Spinactinospora alkalitolerans: one gene and its partner. The protein of the gene in region 1 interacts with the protein of each later gene in a pairwise test. Links are inferred from orthologs where the notes say so. Each region holds a gene or a part of one and is shown in the gene's direction. Other genes may lie near its edges. The genes, in order: HDA32_RS17345 and ndk.

Region 1 (3,168 bases):
ATCCCGGCCGGACTGCGCGCCCTCGTCCTGGAGCTGCTGGCCAAGTCGCCCGAGCAGCGGCCCGGGAGCGCCGGGACGGTGCGCGACCGGCTGCTGTCGGCGGCCGGGGCCGCGTCGGGCGGGGCGTCACCGCCCGACGCGACGACCGTGCCCGCCCGGCCGGCCCCGACGCGCCGGCTGACCGAACCGGTGCCCGCATCGCTCGCCCCCGGTCGGCGGCGGGAGCTGATCCGGCGCCTCGACGACATCGAGGCCCGCGCCGAGGAGGGCTACCTCGCGACGGCGGCCCAGGAGCTGCGTTCACTGCTGCACGAACTGGCCGAGGTCTACGGCCCCGAGCACCCCGAGACCCTGAAGGCGCGGCGCCGGCACGCCTACCTGTCCGGGAAGGGCGGCTACCCGGCGCACGCGGCGGAGCTCTTCGGCGAGCTGGTGCCCGACCTGGAACGGGTCTACGGGCGGCAGCACCCTGAGACGCTGACCGCCCGCTACTACCTCGCCACCAACGCCGGGCGGGCCGGGCGGCACGCCGAGGCCGCGCGGGTCCACCGGGAGCTGCTGCCCGACCTGGTGGCGGCGCACGGCCCCGATGCCGGCCGGGTGCTGCTCACCCGGCTGCACCTGGCCTTCGACATCGGCGAGTCCGGCGACCACCGGCGCGCGGTGGCGATGCTGGAGGAGCTGGTGCCCGACCTGGAGCGGGTGCTGGGCCCCGACGACTCCACCGCCCTGACCGCCCGGCACTACCGCGCGGCCTACACCGGTTACGCGGGCGACCCCGCGGGAGCCGCCCGGCAGTACCACGAGCTGCTGGCCGACCACGTCCGGATCCACGGCGCCGCCCACGCCCAGAGCGCCAAGATCCGCGCCCGCCTGTCCGAATGGCAGGACCGCGCCCGCTGACCGAGTAGAGGTAGGAGTCGTCCAGGGGGCCGGCTGTCGCAGTGCGCGCAGCGCCGGCGGCACGCACAGACCCCGCCTTCCACGCTCTCCCGCACCCCTGGCGGAAACGGCCGGGCTCGAAAGCAGATGCGGGCCCGCTCGTGCCGCCATCACTACGCGATCGCGGCAGCCGACCCCCTGTGTGTCCGCATCACCTGGCACAGAAGCGTCGCAGGATTGACGACAAGGGGCTTCCCTGAACTCCACACTCCGGCACGCCGTGAACGGACCATAGCGGTCACCGTCCGCCGATAGTGTTCTGAGCCATGTCATCAGGACGACCGTTGAACGAAATCGTGGAGACCGGCTGGGCCAAGGCCCTGGAGCCGGTGGCCGACAAGATCGGCGAGATGGGCGAGTTCCTGCGCGGCGAGGTCGCCGCGGGCCGCACCTACCTGCCGGCCGGGGAGAACGTGCTGCGCGCGTTCCAGCAGCCCTTCAAGGACGTGCGGGTGCTGCTGGTGGGGCAGGACCCCTATCCCACGCCGGGGCACGCGGTGGGGTTGAGCTTCTCGGTGGCCCCCGACGTCAAGCTGCCGGGCAGCCTGCGCAACATCTACAAGGAGTACACCGACGACCTCGGCCTGCCCATGCCCTCCAACGGCGACCTCACCCCGTGGACCGAGCGCGGCGTGCTGCTGCTCAACAGGTGCTTGACCGTCATGCCGCGCAAGCCGGGCTCGCACCGGGGCAAGGGCTGGGAGGAGATCACCGACCAGGCGATCCGGGCGCTGGCCGAGCGCGACAAGCCGATGGTGGCGATCCTGTGGGGCCGCGACGCCCGCACCCTGCGCCCGCTGATGCCGGGCGTGCCGTGCGTGGAGTCGACCCACCCGAGCCCGATGTCGGCGCACAACGGCTTCTTCGGCTCCCGGCCGTTCAGCCGGACCAACGACCTGCTGCGGGAGCAGGGCGCCGATCCCATCGACTGGAAGCTGCCCTGACGCGTCCCTTCTCCCCGCCGATCTCGGCCTTGTGGGGCCTGGACCGCGCGGTGGTTCCAAGAGACCGTTGCAACCGCCGCGCGGACTCCATCGGGGGCGGGTAGGGCGACGCGGCCGGGGCCGGTTCCCGCGTCCCAGGTCACGATCGGCGGAGCATGCCGGTGGCGGAGACCGGGATGAGCGCGGAGACGGCGGTCAGGGCGGCGAAGGCCCAGGTGTAGGCGCCGGGGCCGGTGCCGCCGGTCTGGGCGAGCACGGCGGCCAGCCCCGCGGCCCCGATGGCGCCGCCGACGCGCTGGACGATGTTGACCAGGGTCGTGGCGTCGCCGATCCTCTCGGCGGTGACCGAGGCGTAGGCCGCGGTCATGGCGGGCGTCTGCGCCCAGGCCGTCCCCACGCCCCGCGCGACGAGGAGTGCCACCAGGACCGGAGTGGCCGGCGTGCCGGAGAGGAAGAGGAAGGGGACGGTGGTGGCGACCAGCAGCCCTGCCCCGACGAGGACGACCGGCCCGGCGCCGTGGCGGTCGGTCAGCGCCCCGCCGACGTAGAGGGCCCCGGCGCTGCCCAGCCCCATGGTCAGGAGCAGCAGCCCGGTCTGCGCGCCGTCGCGGTCCGCCGCGAGCTGGAGGTACAGGGGCAGCAGCAGGAGGCCGCCCACCGCCGGCCCCACGGCGGGCCCGAGGCTGACGACCACGCCGAGAGCGCCCATGATCCTGCCGAGCTGACCGGGGCCGGCGATCGCCCCGATCACGGCCTGCCCGGCCGGGACCAGCACACCGGCGGCCAGTCCTTACAGGAACCGCGCACCGATGAGCGTCTGCACCCCGGGGGCGAGGGCGCACAGCGCGGACGCGGCGGCGAAGGCGGCCAGGGCGAACGCCCAGACGCGCCCGTAGCCGTACCGGCCGCCCAGCCGGCCCGCCGCGGGCGCGAGTGCCGCTGCTACCGCTGCGGGCGCCAGCCGAGCTTCTGTGAGGCCGCCAGGCCGGCGTGGCGCACCAGGGGGCCGAACCGCGCGAGTGCGTCGTCGGTCATGCGGAACTCGGGGCCGGCGACGCTGAACGCCGCGACCGGATTGCCCTCCCAATCGAACACGGGGGCGGCGACACATCGGATGCTCACCTCGTTCTCGACGTCGTCGACCGCCCAACCCCGTTCGCGGATCGCGGCGAGCTCCGCCCGCAGCGCGGCGGGGTCGATGATCGTGGCCGGAGTCCGCGGATGCAACCCTGCCCGCACAACCTCCGCGACCAGGGAATCGGCGGACCACGCAAGGACCGCT
Region 2 (2,995 bases), 2.3 Mb from region 1 along the record:
GCAATGCCGCGGTCGCGGTCGCCGCCGTGGAGGCCTTCGCCGCGCCCGGCGAGGGCGACGACCAGCTCGACCCCGCTCTGGTGGGCACCGCGCTGGGCGGCGTCGCCTCGCCCGGCCGCATGGAGGTCGTCCGGCGCAGCCCCACGGTCCTGGTGGACGCCGCGCACAATCCGGCCGGCATGGCCGCCGCCGCCGCGACCGTGGAGGAGGCGTTCACCTTCAGCCGGCTCGTCGGCGTCGTCGCGATCATGGCCGACAAGGACGTGGCCGGCATCCTGGAGCCGCTGGAGCCGCTGCTCGCCGAAGTCGTGGTGACCCGCAACTCCTCGCAGCGCAGCATGGGCCCCGAGGAGCTGAAGGAGGTCGCCGAGGAGGTCTTCGGCCCCGACCGGGTGCACCTGGCGCCGCGCCTGGACGACGCCATCGATCAGGCCGTCACGCTGGCCGAGGAGAGCGGCGAGTTCGGCGGCGCGGGCGTGCTCATCACCGGCTCCGTCGTCACCGCCGGCGACGCCGCGCATCTCATGAAGGGGGAGTGAGGGTGCGCACCATCTGCGCCGTCGTCCTGGCGTTCGAGGTGATCGCCATCGGCCTGGCCGTTCCCGTCGCGATCCAGCTCGGCGGGCACTCCCCGGCGCTGGCCGGCGGCGTGTGGGGCGGGCTCGCCGCCGCGGCGCTGGTGCTGGCCTGCCTGCAGCGGTTCCGCTGGGCGTTCTACGCCGGCTGGGCGCTGCAGGCCGCGCTGCTGGCCAGCTCCGTCCTGGTCCCCGGCATGGTCGTGATCGGGGTCGTCTTCGCCGGGCTGTGGGTCGCCGGGGTCCTCCTGGGGCGGCGCACCGACGCGATGAAAGCCGCCGCGGGCGATCGGGCCTAACCGGTAGGGTTGCGCTCGGCCGGAGGTGCTGCGTTCCCAGGGATGGCCGCGCTGAAACCACCGGATCCACCGATCACCGTCTAGTCGCCGAGGAGGCAACAACCGTGGAGCGCACCCTTGTCCTGATCAAGCCCGATGGCGTGCGGCGCAACATCATCGGCGAGGTCATCTCCCGCATCGAGCGCAAGGGCATGAAGATCGTCGCGCTGGACATGCGCACGCTCGACGCCGGCACCGCCAAGACCCACTACGAGGAGCACGCCTCCAGGCCGTTCTTCGAGTCCCTGGTCGAGTTCATCACCGGCGGCCCGCTCGTGGCGATGGTCGTGGAGGGCGAGCGCTCGGTCGAGGCGTTCCGCGCCCTGGCCGGAGCCACCGACCCGGTCGCGGCCGCGCCCGGCACCGTCCGCGGCGACTTCGCCATGGAGGTGCAGCAGAACATCGTGCACGGCTCGGACTCGACCTACTCCGCCGAGCGCGAGATCAAGCTGTTCTTCCCCGACCTGGCCTGACCTGAGTTTCGCGGCCTCTCCTTCACGTCCTCGGCGGCCGCGGCCAACCGGTGTGTTTGCGTAGCGGCTCGGATGCGCAGCGTTACGATACGAGTAGCTCGATCCGGGTCCGTGCGGATCGACGTCGTATTGACCGCCCCGGGCAAGCCGCACCCGATTGGTGCCGCTGAGGACGTTTAATGACCAATAACCTTGCTTTTCTCGGCCGCGACATGGCGGTCGACCTCGGGACCGCGAACACCTTGGTCTACGTGCGAGGCCGGGGAATCGTCCTCAACGAGCCCTCGGTCGTCGCCCTGAACACCTCGACCGGCAAAATCGTCGCGGTGGGCATCGACGCCAAGCAGATGATCGGTCGCACGCCCAGCAACATCACCGCGGTACGGCCGCTGAAGGACGGCGTCATCGCCGACTTCGACATCACCGAGCGCATGCTGCGCTACTTCATCCAGAAGATCCACCGCCGCCGCCACTTCGCCAAGCCGCGCCTCGTCGTCGCGGTCCCCAGCGGCATCACCTCCGTCGAGCACCGCGCGGTCAAGGAGGCCGGCTACCAGGCCGGAGCCCGGCGCGTCTACATCATCGAAGAGCCCATGGCCGCCGCCATCGGCGCCGGCCTGCCGGTGCACGAGCCCACCGGCAACATGGTCGTCGACATCGGCGGGGGGACCACCGAGGTCGCCGTCATCTCCATGGGCGGCATCGTCACCTCCCAGTCCATCAGGGTCGGCGGCGACGAGCTCGACCAGGCCATCATGACCTTCGTCAAGAAGGAGTACTCCCTGATGGTCGGGGAGCGCACCGCCGAGGAGCTCAAGGTCGCCATCGGCTCGGCCTACCCGGCCGGCCCCGAGGAGCTGCACGCCGAGGTGCGGGGGCGCGACCTGGTCAGCGGGCTGCCCAAGACGGTGGTCATGTCCGCCGCCGACGTCCGCCACGCCATCGAGGAACCGGTCGCCCTGATCATCGACGCCGTCCGCACCACGCTGGACAAGTGCCCGCCCGAGCTGTCGGGCGACGTCATGGACCGCGGCATCGCCGTCACCGGCGGCGGCGCGCTGCTGAACGGATTGGACGAGCGGCTGCGGCACGAGACCGGGATGCCGATCCACCTCGCCGAGAACGCGCTGGACTCCGTCGCCATCGGCTCGGGCACCTGCGTGGAGAACTACGAGCGCCTCAACCAGGTGCTGGTTCCGGAACGGCGGCGCTGACGATGCCGGCGCCCGCCGCCACCGCACCGCCGCCCACGACGACAGGGGGCCCGTGATGCTGCGCGAGAACACCCGGTCCCGGTTCATCCTCGGTCTGCTGCTGCTGGTGTCGGCGGTCCTGATCGTCCTGGACTCGCGCTCCGACGGCAACCCGGTCATCGGCACCGCGCGCACCGCGGGCCAGATGGCCTTCGCCCCGATCTCGACGGCGGTCTCCACCCTGACCGCCCCGATCACCGACGCCTACCGGGCGCTGGCGGCCGCGCCCGGCGCGAGCGAGCGGATCGAGGAGCTCCAGGCGCGCAACACCGAACTGACCAGGGAGCTCGCCGCCCGCGACCGCGAACGGGAGCGCTCCGACGACCTGGCCGACCTGCTGCGCCTGGCCTCCCTGG

Evidence for each region.
Region 2: the proteins of HDA32_RS17345 (region 1) and ndk interact in binary tests that used the Escherichia coli proteins (3 or more experiments, as listed by UniProt). The link is inferred for Spinactinospora alkalitolerans from one-to-one orthologs.

Annotation. Positions count from the first base shown.
Region 1 is NZ_JACCCC010000001.1:3,912,092-3,915,259, forward strand. The notes cover bases 193-3,047. They hold HDA32_RS17345 (uracil-DNA glycosylase), read left to right. Parts: upstream 193-1,208; coding sequence 1,209-1,886; downstream 1,887-3,047. Other genes in these bases: HDA32_RS17340 (serine/threonine-protein kinase), read left to right, coding at 193-903; HDA32_RS17350 (MFS transporter), read right to left, coding at 2,026-2,661; HDA32_RS17355 (IclR family transcriptional regulator), read right to left, coding at 2,829-3,047. Also shown: more of HDA32_RS17340, read left to right, coding at 1-192; more of HDA32_RS17355, read right to left, coding at 3,048-3,168. UniProt on the Escherichia coli protein: Excises uracil residues from the DNA which can arise as a result of misincorporation of dUMP residues by DNA polymerase or due to deamination of cytosine.
Region 2 is NZ_JACCCC010000001.1:1,629,111-1,632,105, forward strand. Bases 1-2,682 are described here. They hold ndk (nucleoside-diphosphate kinase), read left to right. Parts: upstream 1-978; coding sequence 979-1,386; downstream 1,387-2,682. Other genes in these bases: HDA32_RS07270 (bifunctional folylpolyglutamate synthase/dihydrofolate synthase), read left to right, coding at 1-539; HDA32_RS07275 (DUF4233 domain-containing protein), read left to right, coding at 542-874; HDA32_RS07285 (rod shape-determining protein), read left to right, coding at 1,566-2,600; mreC (rod shape-determining protein MreC), read left to right, coding at 2,656-2,682. Outside these bases: more of mreC, read left to right, coding at 2,683-2,995. UniProt on the Escherichia coli protein: Major role in the synthesis of nucleoside triphosphates other than ATP. The ATP gamma phosphate is transferred to the NDP beta phosphate via a ping-pong mechanism, using a phosphorylated active-site intermediate.